DNA from 3 places in the Citrobacter sp. MNAZ 1397 genome. Region 3 is predicted to be linked to each of the others. Evidence: predicted binding sites of a transcription regulator. Region 3 holds the regulator's gene; each other region holds the start of a gene.
The links. The regulator ArgR, encoded in region 3, controls arginine synthesis, uptake and breakdown. The targets are predictions, from matches to a motif close to ANTGAATAAAAATACANT.

Region 1 (4,946 bases), on a different contig from region 3:
GGTGATGCTGGCGGCGGCGATGCTGAGCTTTGACGCCGGAGAAGGGCATGTCTGCTTACCGCTTTCCCGTTTAGCGCCGGAAAACCTGCCTGCCAGAGCGCATCCGTTACTGGCCTCTCTTTATGAAGAGGTTGGTCATCCTGCGGACTGGCGAAAGACGTTACTGGCCTCGCCTGCCGTTAGTGAGGGGGAGGCGGCAACGCCGATGATCCTCGTGGGTGAGCGGCTCTACCTCAATCGTATGTGGTGCAATGAATGCAGTATTGCCGCCTTTTTTGCTAAGGTTAATCACCCCCTGGCGGTAGATGAAAACCGCTTGCGGCAGGCGCTGGATAACCTGTTTCAGCCTTCGGATGATATCAATTGGCAGAAGGTGGCGGCGGCGGTTGCACTGACTCGCCGCGTGTCGGTGATTTCTGGTGGGCCGGGTACCGGGAAAACCACGACGGTGGCGAAGCTGCTTGCCGCGCTGGTGCAAATGGCCGATGGTTCACGCTGTCGCATTTGTCTTGCCGCACCAACAGGGAAGGCAGCCGCTCGTCTGACGGAATCATTAGGTGCAGCGCTTCGTCAGTTGCCGTTGACTGACAAACAAAAGGCGACGCTGCCTGACGAAGCCAGTACCCTGCATCGTCTTCTGGGCGCGCTACCCGGTAGCCAGCGCCTGCGTTATCACGCGGGCAATCCGTTGCATCTGGATGTGCTGGTGGTGGATGAAGCCTCCATGATTGACCTGCCGATGATGTCACGGCTGATTGATGCACTACCGCAACATGCGCGGGTCATTTTCCTCGGAGACCGCGACCAGTTAGCCTCAGTGGAGGCTGGGGCGGTACTCGGAGATATTTGCGCCTGGGTCAATAAAGGGTTTACTCCAGAGCGCGCTGCACAGTTGTCGCGCATAACAGGAACGACCGTACCCGCTGGAGAAGGCGCTTCGGCCAGTGCGCTACGTGACAGCCTGTGCTTGCTGCAAAAAAGCTATCGCTTTGGCAGCGATTCGGGCATCGGGCAACTGGCGGCGGCGGTTAATCGTGGCGATAAAGCGGCGGCAAGCGCGGTGCTGGGCCAGGGCTTTAGCGATATCGAAAATAAACACCTGCAAAGTACAGAAGATTATCAGAGCATGATTGATGATGCGCTGGCAGGCTATGGACGTTTTCTCGGGCTGGTTCGCGATGGCGCGCAGCCGCAAGAGGTCCTCACCGCTTTTGGTGAATATCAGTTGCTGTGTGCGTTGCGTGAAGGGCCATTTGGCGTAAGTGGGCTAAACGATCGTATCGAGCAGGCACTGGTCCGGCAGCGGCGGATTTCACGCCCTGCACATGCGCGCTGGTATCACGGCAGGCCGGTCATGATCACGCGTAATGACGCATCGCTGGGGCTGTTTAATGGCGATATTGGTATTGCGCTCGATCAGGGGCAGAGCATCCGTGTCTGGTTCCCGTTACCTGACGGCAGCCTGAAATCCGTACAGCCCAGCCGCTTACCGGAGCATGACACCGCCTGGGCGATGACGGTACATAAATCGCAGGGATCGGAGTTTGATCATGCGGCCCTGATTTTGCCGGGCCAGATTGTGCCAGTGGTGACAAGAGAACTGGTCTATACCGCGATTACCCGTGCGAAAAAGCGGCTCTCGCTGTATGCCGATGAACGTATTCTGGCGCAGGCCATTGCCACGCGTACCGAACGGCGAAGCGGACTGAATGCCATTTTTGAAACGATGTAGAACATAGCCCTCACCCGGCGGTAAGGGCTATCGGTCAACCTACCCCAAATCTGCCATCAGCACTTTTGACCGTCGCTGATAGTTGTACATCTCTTTTTTACTTTCCGGCAGGGAGTCGATATCCACCGGGGTAAAGCCGCGCTCCTGGAACCAGTGGATACTGCGGGTGGTGAGGACAAACAGTTTGCTCAAACCCATTTGTTTCGCCTGGGCTGCAATGCGCTCAAGCAATACTTCGCCGCGTGATGAACTGCGGTAGTCCGGATGGACCGCGACGCAGGCCATTTCGCCGATTTTTTCTTCCAGGAACGGATAGAGCGCCGCGCAGGCGATAGTCAGGTTATCGCGCTGAATGATGGTGAATTTATCGATCTCCATCTCCAGCTGCTCGCGTGAACGACGTACCAGAATACCTTGCTGCTCCAGGGGGCGAATCAGTTCGAGAATGCCGCCGATATCATTAATGGTGGCACGGCGGATCTGTTCCGCACTCTCCATCACAATCTGCGTACCGATACCGTCACGGGAAAACAGCTCCTGCAATAAGGCGCCATCTTCCTGATAACTGATCAGATGGCTGCGACGTACGCCACTTCGACAGGCTTTCATTGCGCCGCGCAGGAAACGCACTGTACCGGAGTGATAATCGCCTTGCTCTTCCAGCGATTCGACCCGGGACTGGGCTTCGTTCGGGAACATCTCGGAGACAATCTGCCCATCTTCGTTGTAGACGCCCTGTGATGAACAAAAGCCGATCATCTTTTCCGCTTTCAGTTTGATGGCCAGTTGTGTCGCAATCTCTTCTGAGGTGAGGTTGAAGCTTTCGCCCGTGACTGACACCGCAACGGGGCCGAGCAACACGATAGCGCCGCTGTCTAACTGACGGTGAATGGCTTCTTCATCGATACGACGGATACGCCCGCTATGGCAATAATCCACGCCATCATCCACGCCCAGTGGTTGGGCGATAATGAAGTTGCCGCTGACGACGTTAATGTGCGCGCCCTGCAATGGCGTATTGTTCAGACTCATAGAGAGGCGTGCGGTAATGTCCAGTTGCAGCAAGCCAGCGGCCTGTTTTACCAGTTCAAGCGTTTTGGCATCTGTCACGCGGGTGTGTTTGTGATACACCGGTTCGTGGTTATGCGCGGCAAGATTTGCATCAATCTGCGGACGTGCGCCATACACCACCACCAGGCGAATGCCCAGGCTGTGAAGTAAGCCTATGTCGCTGACAATGCTGGAAAAGTTTTCATGTTCAATGGCTTCGCCACCCAGCATGATGACAAACGTTTTTCCCCGATGGGTATTTATATAGGGAACAGAATGGCGAAATCCCTGTACCAGTTCGGTTCTGCGTTCCTTTACCACGGTCAACCCTCACTGCATGATTATTCGTAAATTGTGTATTTTTATTCTTTTATGGCGCCGGGTGCAAGCCATAAATTAGCCTTGGACAAAGAATAATTCCTGCGTGCTCTTGCATGGATTGTGTATGTTTACCCTTTTATAGATGACAGTTTATGCGTCATTCGTTAAAGTTTTCGGTCAAATCTGACGTTTACTTAGTATTTCATCTTTTTTGCTCGGGAGAAGCATGTCGGGAAGTCAATCAAGGTTGAGCCGCCGCAGATTGTTACAAGGGGCGGGCGCTATGTGGTTATTGAGCGTGAGTCAGGTCGGTCTTGCCGCCGTCAGTCAGGTGGTGGCGGTGCGCGTCTGGCCTGCGTCAACCTATACTCGCGTGACCGTTGAGTCTAACCGTGTGCTTAAATATCGCCAGTTTGCGCTCAGCAATCCGGATCGGCTGGTTGTTGATATTGAAGACGTAAACCTGAACTCCGTTTTGAAAGGGATGGGGGCACAAATTCGCGGCGATGATCCCTTTATCAAATCTGCGCGCGTTGGGCAGTTTGATCCAAAAACGGTGCGTATGGTGTTCGAGCTTAAGCAGGATATTAAGCCGCAGCTCTTTGCCCTTGCGCCGGTAGCGGGGTTTAAAGAACGTCTGGTGATGGATCTTTATCCGGCGAACGCGAAAGATGTCCAGGATCCGCTGCTCGCGCTTCTGGAAGAATACAACCAGGGCGATCTGGAAAAACAGGTACCGCCTGCGCAAAGCGGGCCGCAGCCGGGGAAAGCGGGACGGGATCGACCGATCGTTATTATGCTTGATCCGGGCCATGGCGGTGAGGATCCGGGCGCCATTGGTAAATACCGGACCCGTGAAAAAGATGTGGTGCTGCAAATTGCCCGTCGCCTGCGCGCGTTGATTGAGCAGGAAGGCAATATGAAAGCCTACATGACGCGCAATGAGGATGTGTTTATCCCGCTGAAGGTACGTGTCGCGAAAGCGCAGAAGCAGCGCGCCGACCTGTTTGTTTCAATTCATGCGGACGCCTTTAGCAGTCGCCAGCCGAGCGGTTCGTCGGTCTTTGCCCTCTCAACCAAAGGGGCGACCAGTACTGCGGCGAAATATCTGGCGGAAACGCAGAATGCCTCCGACTTGATTGGTGGGGTGAGCAAAAGCGGCGATCGCTATCTCGACCACACGATGTTCGATATGGTGCAGTCGCTCACTATCAATGACAGCCTTAAATTTGGCAAAGCGGTGCTCAATAAGCTGGGCAATATTAATAACCTGCATAAAAACAGTGTCGAACAGGCCGGTTTCGCGGTACTGAAAGCGCCGGATATTCCGTCGATTCTTGTTGAAACGGCGTTTATCAGTAACGTGGAAGAAGAGCGTAAGCTTAAGACGGCGAAGTTCCAGCAAGAGGTGGCGGAGTCGATTCTGGCAGGGATTAAGGCGTACTTTGCCGATGGCGCAACGCTGGCGAGAAGAGGCTAGTTTTTAGGCATATTTTTATTCGCGGCGGCAACACAATGAATCCCCGGGAGCGTACAACGGTACGTGACGGGGGGAATGAGGGCAGTCAACAAAGGTGCAGCAAGAAGGGCAAAGAATAAAAACAAAAAAACACCCATAAGGGTGTCTGTTGTATTGGTTGCGGGGGCCGGATTTGAACCGACGACCTTCGGGTTATGAGCCCGACGAGCTACCAGGCTGCTCCACCCCGCGTCCGTCTTTACTCTTCATCGAGTAAATGTGCATCAGATTGTTATTGGTTGCGGGGGCCGGATTTGAACCGACGACCTTCGGGTTATGAGCCCGACGAGCTACCAGGCTGCTCCACCCCGCGTCCGCGTTTAC
Region 2 (4,946 bases), on a different contig from region 3:
CTTTATCGATCAGTTTACCTTCCACCCAGCTATGAATGTCTTCGGCATCGCTTTCGAGGATCTGCTGCGGATTCGCACGCACTTCTTCAAGCAGGATCTTCAGCGCCTCTTCCAGTTGTCGTTGCTCATCGTTGGTTAATACACCCACGGTGACCAACGCTTTGGACCAGGCCACAGAGCCAACGATATCCTGCTCCGCCAGGCGATAGTCAAAGCGCAAAGAGTCATTGAACTGTTTGAACCGTTGATCTGCTGCCTGAGTAAAACGCCCGCCCCAAAGTGCCATAACATGCTTCCTTAAATTCGTTTAATGTTGCCTGTCTTTCACCCCCTCCGCTCAGGAGAGGGCCAGAGAAAATTTTAAGCCAGAATACGTGTGCCGATCGGTGTGCCGTTAAACAGCGCCGGTAACTGATCCGCATGCCGCCAGGAGGCGATATCCACCGGCCGATTCAGCGTACGCGCCGCATCAAGCGCCGCATTCACCTTCACAATCATGCCATCGGTGATGATGCCCTGCGCGATTAACTGCTCGGCTTTCGCCGCCGTCATCTCGGCAATACGCTGGCCTTTACCATCCAGAATACCGCTCACATCGGAGAGCAAAATCAGGTCTGCGCCCAGTGTTGCCGCCAGCGCCGTCGCCGCCTGGTCTGCATTGACGTTCATCAGTTCGCCTTCGTCGGTCACACCGATAGAGCTAATCACCGGCAGGAAACCACCGTCCAGCAGCGCGTTAATCAGTTTAGGCGAGCCTGGCTGGGCCAGACCCACATGACCAAGCTCTTCATCCAGCTTCGTCACTTTTACGCTGTCGCCATCGCCAAGGAAGAGACCGACAGACGCAATCTGGTGTTTCTTCGCCCAGGCCAGCAGAGTTTTGTTCGCCGTACCCGCCAACGCACCGGTAATAATGTCGATTTGATCGGCAGGGGTCACGCGCAGGCCATTTTTCTTTTTCACCGGCAGGTTGAGCTGTTTCATCAACTCATCCACCACGCAGCCGCCGCCGTGGACAATGACCAGCGGACGCTGGTGCGATTCACGGTAATTCACCAGCGCGGTAAACAGACGCTCCAGCGCTTCTTCACTATCCAGCAGCACGCCGCCGAGTTTAATAATTAATGGATTCATCATCAGGCCTGCACTCAATTAGATAAGAGACTGGGTTTCAGCGTAGCCGAAACGAATATTGGCACACTGCACTGCCTGTGCAGCCGCACCTTTTAATAAGTTATCTTCGGTGGCCACGACAATCAGATGCTCGTCCTTCACGGCGAAACCAATATCGCAGAACGGCAGGCCAACCACATTTTTCAGCGCCGGAACGCCTTTATCGTACAGGCGTACAAGCGGTTTATTGCCATAAGCCTGGTGGAAAATCTCCGCAACTTGCGCATGGGTCACACCCGGCTTCAAACGGCAGGTAATGGTTTCCAGAATGCCGCGCGGGAAATTGCCCAGATGCGGGGTAAAAATAACCTCAGCCCCCAGGTGGGTGGTGATTTCCGGATGATGGCGATGGTTGAACACGCCATACGGCTGCAGGCTGACTTCACAGAAACTGTTCGAGATCGCGGCTTTACGCCCTGCACCGCTCACACCACTGGTGGCGTTAATCACTGGCCACTGATTCAGTTCCAGCACGCCCGCATCAATCAGCGGTTTAAGGGAGAGCTGAGCCGCTGTCGGATAGCAGCCCGGCACGGCTATCAGATTCGCCTCTTTCAGCGCATCCGTACTCCACTCCGCCAAGCCATACACTGCTTGCGCGAGCAGGTCCGGATGCTGATGGGTGAAGCCATAGAATTTTTCATAGAACGCGGGATCGTTAACACGAAACGCACCAGAGAGATCGAAGACTACGCAGCCCGCTGCGAGAAATTGCGGTGCCAGGTCGTGGCTCACTTCATGCGCGGTTGCCAGAAACACGACATCCACACCTTGCGCGAACTCACTGATATCCGACATCGGCTGCAATGGCAGGTCGACAATGCCTTTCAACTGCGGATGTAAATCAGAGACCAATTTTCCTGCATCATTACTTTGCGCTGAAACCGTCAAAGCGGTTATGTTCATATGAGGATGGCGATTTACATAGGTCACTAGCTCTGCGCCGGCGTAACCGCTGGCACCCACAATTAATGTGTTCAACATCGGGGCAGTCTACCTTCTTAGTACGTCATGTTTGCCAGGGAGTGATTCGGCATCAATCCCACGTCGCGCAGTAAAGGCGCCGGATGGGTTCCTTTACGCTCAGCATTAATGTATTTTTATTCACTATTAATGCATGAATATTGATACTATCACGAACTCAGGTATGTCAACAATGAAAATGAATTTGCCACCATTTATCGAGATTTACCGCGCCCTGATTGGCACTCCGTCTATCAGTGCAACGGAAGAAGCCCTTGATCAAAGCAATGCTTCTTTAATCAATCTGCTTGCTGGATGGTTTGGCGACCTCGGGTTCAAGGTTGAAGTACAACCCGTCCCCGGCACACGCAATAAGTTTAATCTATTAGCCAGCACCGGTGAGGGCGCTGGCGGTCTTCTGTTGACGGGTCATACCGATACCGTTCCCTTCGATGACGGGCGCTGGACGCGCGATCCCTTCACTCTGACGGAACATGACAACAAGCTCTACGGCCTGGGCACCGCCGATATGAAAGGCTTCTTCGCCTTCATTCTTGACGCGTTGCGTGATGTTGATGTGACGAAACTGAAAAAGCCGCTCTACATTCTGGCGACGGCCGATGAAGAGACCAGCATGGCGGGTGCACGCTATTTCTCCGAAAACACAGCGATTCGCCCGGATTGCGCCATCATCGGTGAGCCAACGTCTCTGCAACCGATCCGCGCCCATAAAGGTCATATCTCCACAGCGGTGCGTGTGATGGGCCAGTCCGGCCACTCCAGCGACCCGGCACGTGGCGTGAATGCCATTGAACTGATGCACGATGCCATCGGGCGCATCATGACTCTGCGTGACAACCTGAAAGAGCGCTATCACTACGATGCGTTCACCGTACCTTATCCAACGCTGAACCTCGGCAGCCTGCACGGCGGTGATGCTTCCAACCGTATCTGTGCCTGCTGCGAACTGCATATGGACATCCGCCCACTGCCAGGTATGACGCTGAGCGATCTCGACGGCTTACTGAATGAAGCGCTGGCACCCGTGAGCGAGCGCTGGCCGGGCCGCCTGACGGTTTCTGAACTGCATCCGCCGATCCCAGGCTACGAGTGCCCGCCGGATCATCAGTTGGTTGAAGTGGTGGAAAAACTGCTCGGCGAGAAAACAGACGTGGTGAACTACTGTACCGAAGCGCCGTTCATTCAAACGCTGTGCCCGACCCTGGTGTTGGGACCGGGATCAATCAATCAGGCTCATCAGCCTGATGAATATCTTGAGACCCGCTTTATTAAACCCACGCGTGAATTGATTACGCAGGTGGTCCATCACTTCTGCTGGCATTGATTTACCCCCCTCGCTCCGAGTGACCACATTTGGAGTGGGGATAAAATTGAGTGACATTGTTCACAATTCCATAAGCAACGCTTATTAGCCGGGAAGCGAATTAAATTTCGTAAATTCACGCCATTTATTCGTTTGCTGAACCGATTTCGCCGCAATTGACGCCGTGGGTTTTACGTGGCTTTATAAAAGGCGGTGTCTGATATCTATCCGTTTCACGTTGCATGGCGGTGGATATAACAAAATAAAATGAGATGGGGTGTCTGGGTTAACATGAACGAACAATATTCCGCTTTGCGTAGTAATGTCAGTATGCTCGGCAAGCTGCTGGGGGATACCATCAAGGATGCGTTGGGAGAGAATATCCTTGATAGGGTCGAAACAATCCGTAAGCTGTCCAAATCTTCACGTGCTGGTAATGAAGCGAGTCGTCAGGAACTGCTCAATACGCTGCAAAACCTGTCCAATGATGAACTGCTGCCGGTAGCCCGCGCATTCAGCCAGTTTCTGAACCTTGCCAACACCGCTGAGCAATACCACAGCATTTCGCCAAAAGGCGAAGCTGCAAGCAACCCGGAAGTGATTGCTCGTACTCTGCGTAAACTGAAAGACCAACCCGATCTCAACGAAGCGACCATCAAGCAAGCCGTCGAATCACTGTCGCTGGAGCTGGTACTGACAGCCCACCCGACAGAGATTACCCGCCGTACGCTGATCCATAAAATGGTGGAAGTGAACAACTGCTTAAAGCAGTTGGATAATACCGATATCGCCGATTATGAGCGCCATCAACTGATGCGCCGACTGCGCCAGCTTATCGCACAGTCCTGGCATACTGATGAAATCCGTAAACACCGTCCCAGCCCGGTCGACGAAGCCAAATGGGGCTTTGCGGTGGTGGAAAACAGCCTGTGGGAAGGTGTGCCTAACTATCTTCGCGAGCTTAACGAACAGCTTGAAGCGAACCTGAATTACAAACTGCCGGTCGATTTCGTACCGGTACGCTTTACCTCCTGGATGGGCGGCGACCGCGACGGCAACCCGAACGTCACCGCAGAGATTACCCGTCACGTCCTGCTGCTGAGCCGCTGGAAGGCGACCGACCTGTTTCTGAAAGATATTCAGTTACTGATTTCTGAGCTCTCGATGGTTGAATGTACCGACGAGCTTCGCGAGCTGGCCGGTGCCGAAGGCGCGCAGGAACCGTACCGTTATCTGATGAAAAAACTGCGCGGCCAGCTGATGGCGACGCAGGCCTGGCTGGAAGCGCGCCTGAAAGGCCAAAGACTGCCGAAACCAGAAGGTCTGCTGAGCCAGAACGAACAGCTGTGGGAACCGCTTTACGCCTGTTACAAATCTCTGCAAGCCTGCGGTATGGGCATCATCGCGAATGGTGAACTGCTTGATACCCTTAGGCGCGTGAAATGCTTTGGCGTACCGCTGGTGCGTATTGATGTGCGTCAGGAGA
Region 3 (4,946 bases):
CAACTCAAAGATGGTACGAAAGGTATCAATATTGAGAACGTCGAAAAAGGCAGCGCGGCCGCTCAGGCAGGCCTGCGTAAAGATGATGTCATCATTGGCATTAACCGTACGCAGGTACAGTCTATTGCCGAGCTACGCAAGATCCTTGAAACTAAACCATCGGTCATTGCCCTGCAAATCATCCGCGGCAATGAAACCCTCTATTTATTGCTACGTTAAGCAAATGCGATCCCGGACATCACCGCTGCATGTGATGTCCGGATAACTCGTGTTATGCTGCTGCGACTCCCTAATGACGACGCCCGCATCATGTTTTTGAAGCTCTTACGCTCGGTAGCAATTGGTTTGATGGTTGGTGGCATTATCCTCGCCGCCCTGCCTTCGCTACGCCAGCATAACCCGCTAACCGCAACGCAATTTGACAGTACCGATGAAACGCCCGCCAGCTATAACCCGGCGGTTCGCCGCGCTGCGCCCGCGGTCGTGTATGTCTACAACCGCAGTATGAATACGTCATCGCATAATCGTCTGGAAATCCGTACCCTGGGTTCCGGGGTGATCATGGATCAACGCGGCTATATCGTGACGAATAAACATGTCATTAACGATGCGGACCAGATTATCGTTGCCTTGCAGGATGGCCGCGTTTTTGAAGCGCTTCTGGTAGGTTCGGATTCTCTTACCGACCTTGCGGTGTTGAAAATCAACGCCACAGGCGGTCTGCCGGTGATTCCGATCAATCCGCATCGTGTACCGCATATTGGTGATGTGGTACTGGCGATTGGTAACCCCTATAACCTGGGGCAAACCATTACCCAGGGGATCATCAGCGCCACCGGGCGAATTGGCCTGAACCCTACCGGTCGACAGAATTTCCTACAAACGGATGCCTCCATCAACCATGGCAACTCCGGCGGCGCGCTGGTGAACTCGCTGGGGGAGTTAATGGGCATCAATACGCTCTCTTTCGACAAAAGCAACGATGGCGAGACGCCGGAAGGTATTGGCTTCGCTATCCCCTTCCAGCTCGCGACGAAAATCATGGATAAGTTGATTCGTGATGGTCGGGTGATCCGTGGCTATATCGGTATCGGCGGGAGAGAAATCGCCCCTATGCATTCCCAGAGCGGCGGCATCGATCAGATACAAGGAATTGTGGTCAATGAAGTCTCGCCAGATGGTCCTGCAGCCCGGGCCGGTATTCAGGTGAATGATGTGATTGTCAGCGTAAATGGTAAGCCGGCCGTCTCTGCTCTGGAAACCATGGACCAGGTCGCGGAAATCCGTCCCGGGTCAGAAATCCCGGTTGAAGTAATGCGTGATGATAAGAAGCTGAAACTGCAGGTCACGATCCAGGAATATCCGGCGACCAACTAGCCGCGATAAAAAAACCGGAGCCCAATGAACTCCGGTTTTTTTGCGCATCTCTGGAGGCAAACGGCACACCAGACGACGGCAGCTATTTACTTGTTAACAAAATCTTCGCCGAGCTGAATATCTTTTTTCAGGGTGTCCAGCATCCCTTCCAGCGCCTGCTGTTCAAATGCGCTTAATTTGCCAATCGCCTGGCGTTCTTCAATACCATTTTTACCTAACAGCAACGGCTGAGAGAAGAAGCGGGCATACTGACCATCGCCTTCAACATAAGCGCATTCAACAACGCCTTTTTCGCCCTGCAACGCACGCACCAGCGACAGGCCAAAGCGCGCGGCAGCCTGACCCATGGAGAGTGTTGCTGACCCGCCACCCGCTTTCGCTTCGACCACCTCTGTGCCCGCGTTCTGAATACGTTTTGTCAGATCGGCAATTTCCTGTTCAGAGAAGCTGACACCCGGGATTTGCGACAGCAACGGCAGAATGGTGACGCCCGAATGTCCACCCACGACCGGCACTTCGACTTCGCCCGGCTGCTTACCTTTCAGCTCTGCCACGAAGGTGTTAGAACGGATAATATCCAGCGTCGTTACGCCGAACAGTTTGTTTTTGTCATACACACCGGCTTTTTTCAGCACTTCTGCCGCAATCGCCACCGTCGTGTTAACCGGGTTAGTGATTACGCCGATACAGGCTTTAGGGCAGGTTTTTGCGATTTGCGCGACCAGGTTTTTCACAATGCCGGCATTCACATTAAAGAGATCGGAGCGATCCATACCTGGTTTACGCGCGACGCCAGCGGAAATCAGCACCACATCCGCACCGTGCAGAGCAGGCGTTGCGTCTTCGCCAGAAAAGCCTTTAATTTTTACAGCAGTGGGAATATGGCTGAGGTCAACAGCAACCCCAGGGGTTACAGGAGCAATATCGTAGAGAGAGAGTTCTGAACCTGAAGGCAGTTGTGTTTTAAGTAGTAGAGCTAACGCCTGGCCGATGCCGCCAGCTGCGCCGAGGACTGCAACTTTCATCATAAACTCCTTATTATGGTTAGCTAAATATTTTGTTACTCCATTGCGGCGACCTTAATTCACCCTGATAATTATGGCAACGAACCAGCCAAAATTCTGCGGCATGGCACGCTTTTAAAATATTATAATGGGCTTTCATGACCGTCGGACCGGCAAACCAAGCAACTAACATTGAGAGTTTACAATATAGCGCTGATATCCATCTAAACAATATCATTCTAGTAACATTTATTTTACTTTTGCTTGAATTTGCGACACATGACACAGTGGGTTCCATAACGTAATTTGATAAAATTCACGTGAACCATAAGAAGATTTGAGTTATTTCCCCAGCAGATTATTTGCATAAAAATTCATCCATGTGCATAATAATGTAGTTTTCACGGCCTTAATACGGGTGACTTATGCGAAGCTCGGCAAAACAAGAAGAATTAGTTAAAGCGTTTAAAGCGCTACTTAAAGAAGAGAAATTTAGTTCTCAGGGAGAGATTGTTCTGGCGTTACAGGAACAGGGCTTTGACAATATCAATCAGTCTAAAGTCTCCCGCATGCTGACTAAATTCGGTGCGGTGCGCACGCGCAACGCCAAAATGGAGATGGTCTACTGTTTGCCCGTCGAAATGGGCGTTCCCACCACCTCCAGCCCGCTCAAAAATCTGGTGCTTGATATCGACTACAACGACGCTATTGTCGTTATCCATACCAGCCCGGGTGCTGCGCAGTTAATTGCGCGCTTGCTGGACTCACTGGGCAAAGCGGAAGGTATTCTGGGCACTATTGCCGGTGACGATACCATTTTCATCACCCCGGCAAGCGGCTTTACGGTCAAAGAACTTTGCGAGGCCATCCTCGTACTGTTCGAACAAGAGCTTTAATTCGCTCCCCGGTTTCACGCCGGGGATACGCCCCGCCAACGGTCTTTTTCTTTCTACCGCCCCTTTGTTTTAACACAATGTGCGAATTTCTGTCGCATTTCATTCACGTGATGAATGTTTTCGCACAAAAAATCAAAGCCACTCATCACACTGATTTTCAACAATAAAAAAATGCACACAGGGCAAGAACAGCCGTTTTTTATATCTTTTTGACTATAAAAAAAGGTTTCTTTACCACTTACTTACAATAGCAATAATTAGCTCAGTATTAATTTTACGCGTTATTAGTGTATACTTGATTTTGTGATGAGGGTCACGAAACAAAGCCCTCAGGAATTACGATTCGACGAGGTAAGCATTATGAAAATCAAATCAACTGTAGCAACACTCAGCATTCTTTCTGTTCTGTCATTCGGCGCCTTTGCGGCGAGCTCTATTGATACTGGCCAGGCGCAAAACCGCCAGTCATTAGGTACCGTCTCTGTCGGCGGCGTTGCATCGTCCCCCATGGATATGCGTGCAGAACTGAACAAAAAAGCTGAAGAGCAAGGTGCGTCTTCTTATCGCATCATCGAAGCACGTACGGGCGATAGCTGGCACGCCACTGCAGAACTGTATAAATAATTAACCGAAAACCCTATGTCATCATCACTCAGCGGCACCAGGCATAAAAATAGCGGTATAAACCTTCTCGCCGTTGAGTATTGAGGAGAAAGACAATGAAACGTAACGTCATCATCGCAGCCCTTGGTTTAGCTTCACTGATCTCATTTGGCGCCAGCGCAGCTACCCAACTTTCCGATAATCAAACGCAAAACATGCAGGCCATGGGCTCTATTTCTGTTTCCCAGACCGCAAGTTCTCCAATGAGCATTCGTGATGAACTGTCTGCCAAAGCGGACGCGGCGGGTGCGAAAGCCTACCACGTGACCGAACTCCAGGAAGGTGATACCTGGCACGCAACGGCGGAACTCTACAAATAAACCCTCGTCGTCTACTCCGACGACTTGCCCCCGCCTGTCGGGGGCTTTTTTTTTGCTGCATTAACGGATGTTAAAACGCAACTGACCTTCCAGCTCTTCCTCTGCTTCATCAAACAAGAGAATTAACGCGCCAAAACGACGCCGCAGCGTTTCGCTAAGATGAATGAACTCAATTTCAACCGGCAACGGCAACTTTTCCGTCACCGCTATCCATAATGAATCCAGATCGGTAATGCTGGCTCCAGCGAGCGCAAACCGGCGGGAAAATTCTCGATAGAACATGTGTTGAGTGTCTATCTCAGCAAAATCGAAGGTATAGATATTCATTGTCCGCCATCCAGCCCTGTCGGGCGGCTTACGCCGCCCGTTTCATTACAAGCCCCCGAGATGCAGGGTTTTGACTTCCATAAACTCTTCCAGCCCCAGAACGGAGCCTTCCCGCCCCAGGCCAGACTCTTTTACGCCGCCAAACGGCCCCAGTTCAGTGGAGACCGCACATTCATTAATACCAATCATCCCACTTTCAATCGCCTGGGAGACGCGAAATACGCGGGATAAGTTTTGGGTGTAGAAATAGGCTGCCAGGCCAAACGGCGTTGCGTTAGCGCGCTGGATAACTTCATCCTCGGTCGTAAAACGAAAACAGGCAGCAACCGGACCAAAAGTCTCTTCGTTCGCCAGCTTCA

Region 1: argA (amino-acid N-acetyltransferase) is a predicted target of ArgR. The motif match lies at 3,136-3,153, and genes of this name have one in related genera.
Region 2: argC (N-acetyl-gamma-glutamyl-phosphate reductase) is a predicted target of ArgR. The motif match lies at 2,265-2,282, and genes of this name have one in related genera.

The regions. Positions count from the first base shown of each region.
Region 1 covers NZ_JAKIVH010000009.1:67,438-72,383, forward strand. The annotation lists gene recD (exodeoxyribonuclease V subunit alpha) at 1-1,732, shown strand, start outside; gene argA (amino-acid N-acetyltransferase) at 1,772-3,103, opposite strand; gene amiC (N-acetylmuramoyl-L-alanine amidase AmiC) at 3,330-4,583, shown strand; tRNA gene L2097_RS24275 (tRNA-Met) at 4,738-4,814, opposite strand; tRNA gene L2097_RS24280 (tRNA-Met) at 4,859-4,935, opposite strand.
Region 2 covers NZ_JAKIVH010000006.1:9,433-14,378, forward strand. The annotation lists gene argH (argininosuccinate lyase) at 1-286, opposite strand, end outside; gene argB (acetylglutamate kinase) at 361-1,137, opposite strand; gene argC (N-acetyl-gamma-glutamyl-phosphate reductase) at 1,153-2,157, opposite strand; gene argE (acetylornithine deacetylase) at 2,330-3,481, shown strand; gene ppc (phosphoenolpyruvate carboxylase) at 3,752-4,946, shown strand, end outside.
Region 3 covers NZ_JAKIVH010000004.1:376,435-381,380, forward strand. The annotation lists gene degQ (serine endoprotease DegQ) at 1-219, shown strand, start outside; gene degS (outer membrane-stress sensor serine endopeptidase DegS) at 310-1,377, shown strand; gene mdh (malate dehydrogenase) at 1,464-2,402, opposite strand; gene argR (transcriptional regulator ArgR) at 2,807-3,277, shown strand; gene yhcN (peroxide/acid stress response protein YhcN) at 3,638-3,901, shown strand; gene yhcN (peroxide/acid stress response protein YhcN) at 3,997-4,260, shown strand; gene L2097_RS21380 (barstar family protein) at 4,321-4,587, opposite strand; gene L2097_RS21385 (NAD-dependent succinate-semialdehyde dehydrogenase) at 4,633-4,946, opposite strand, start outside.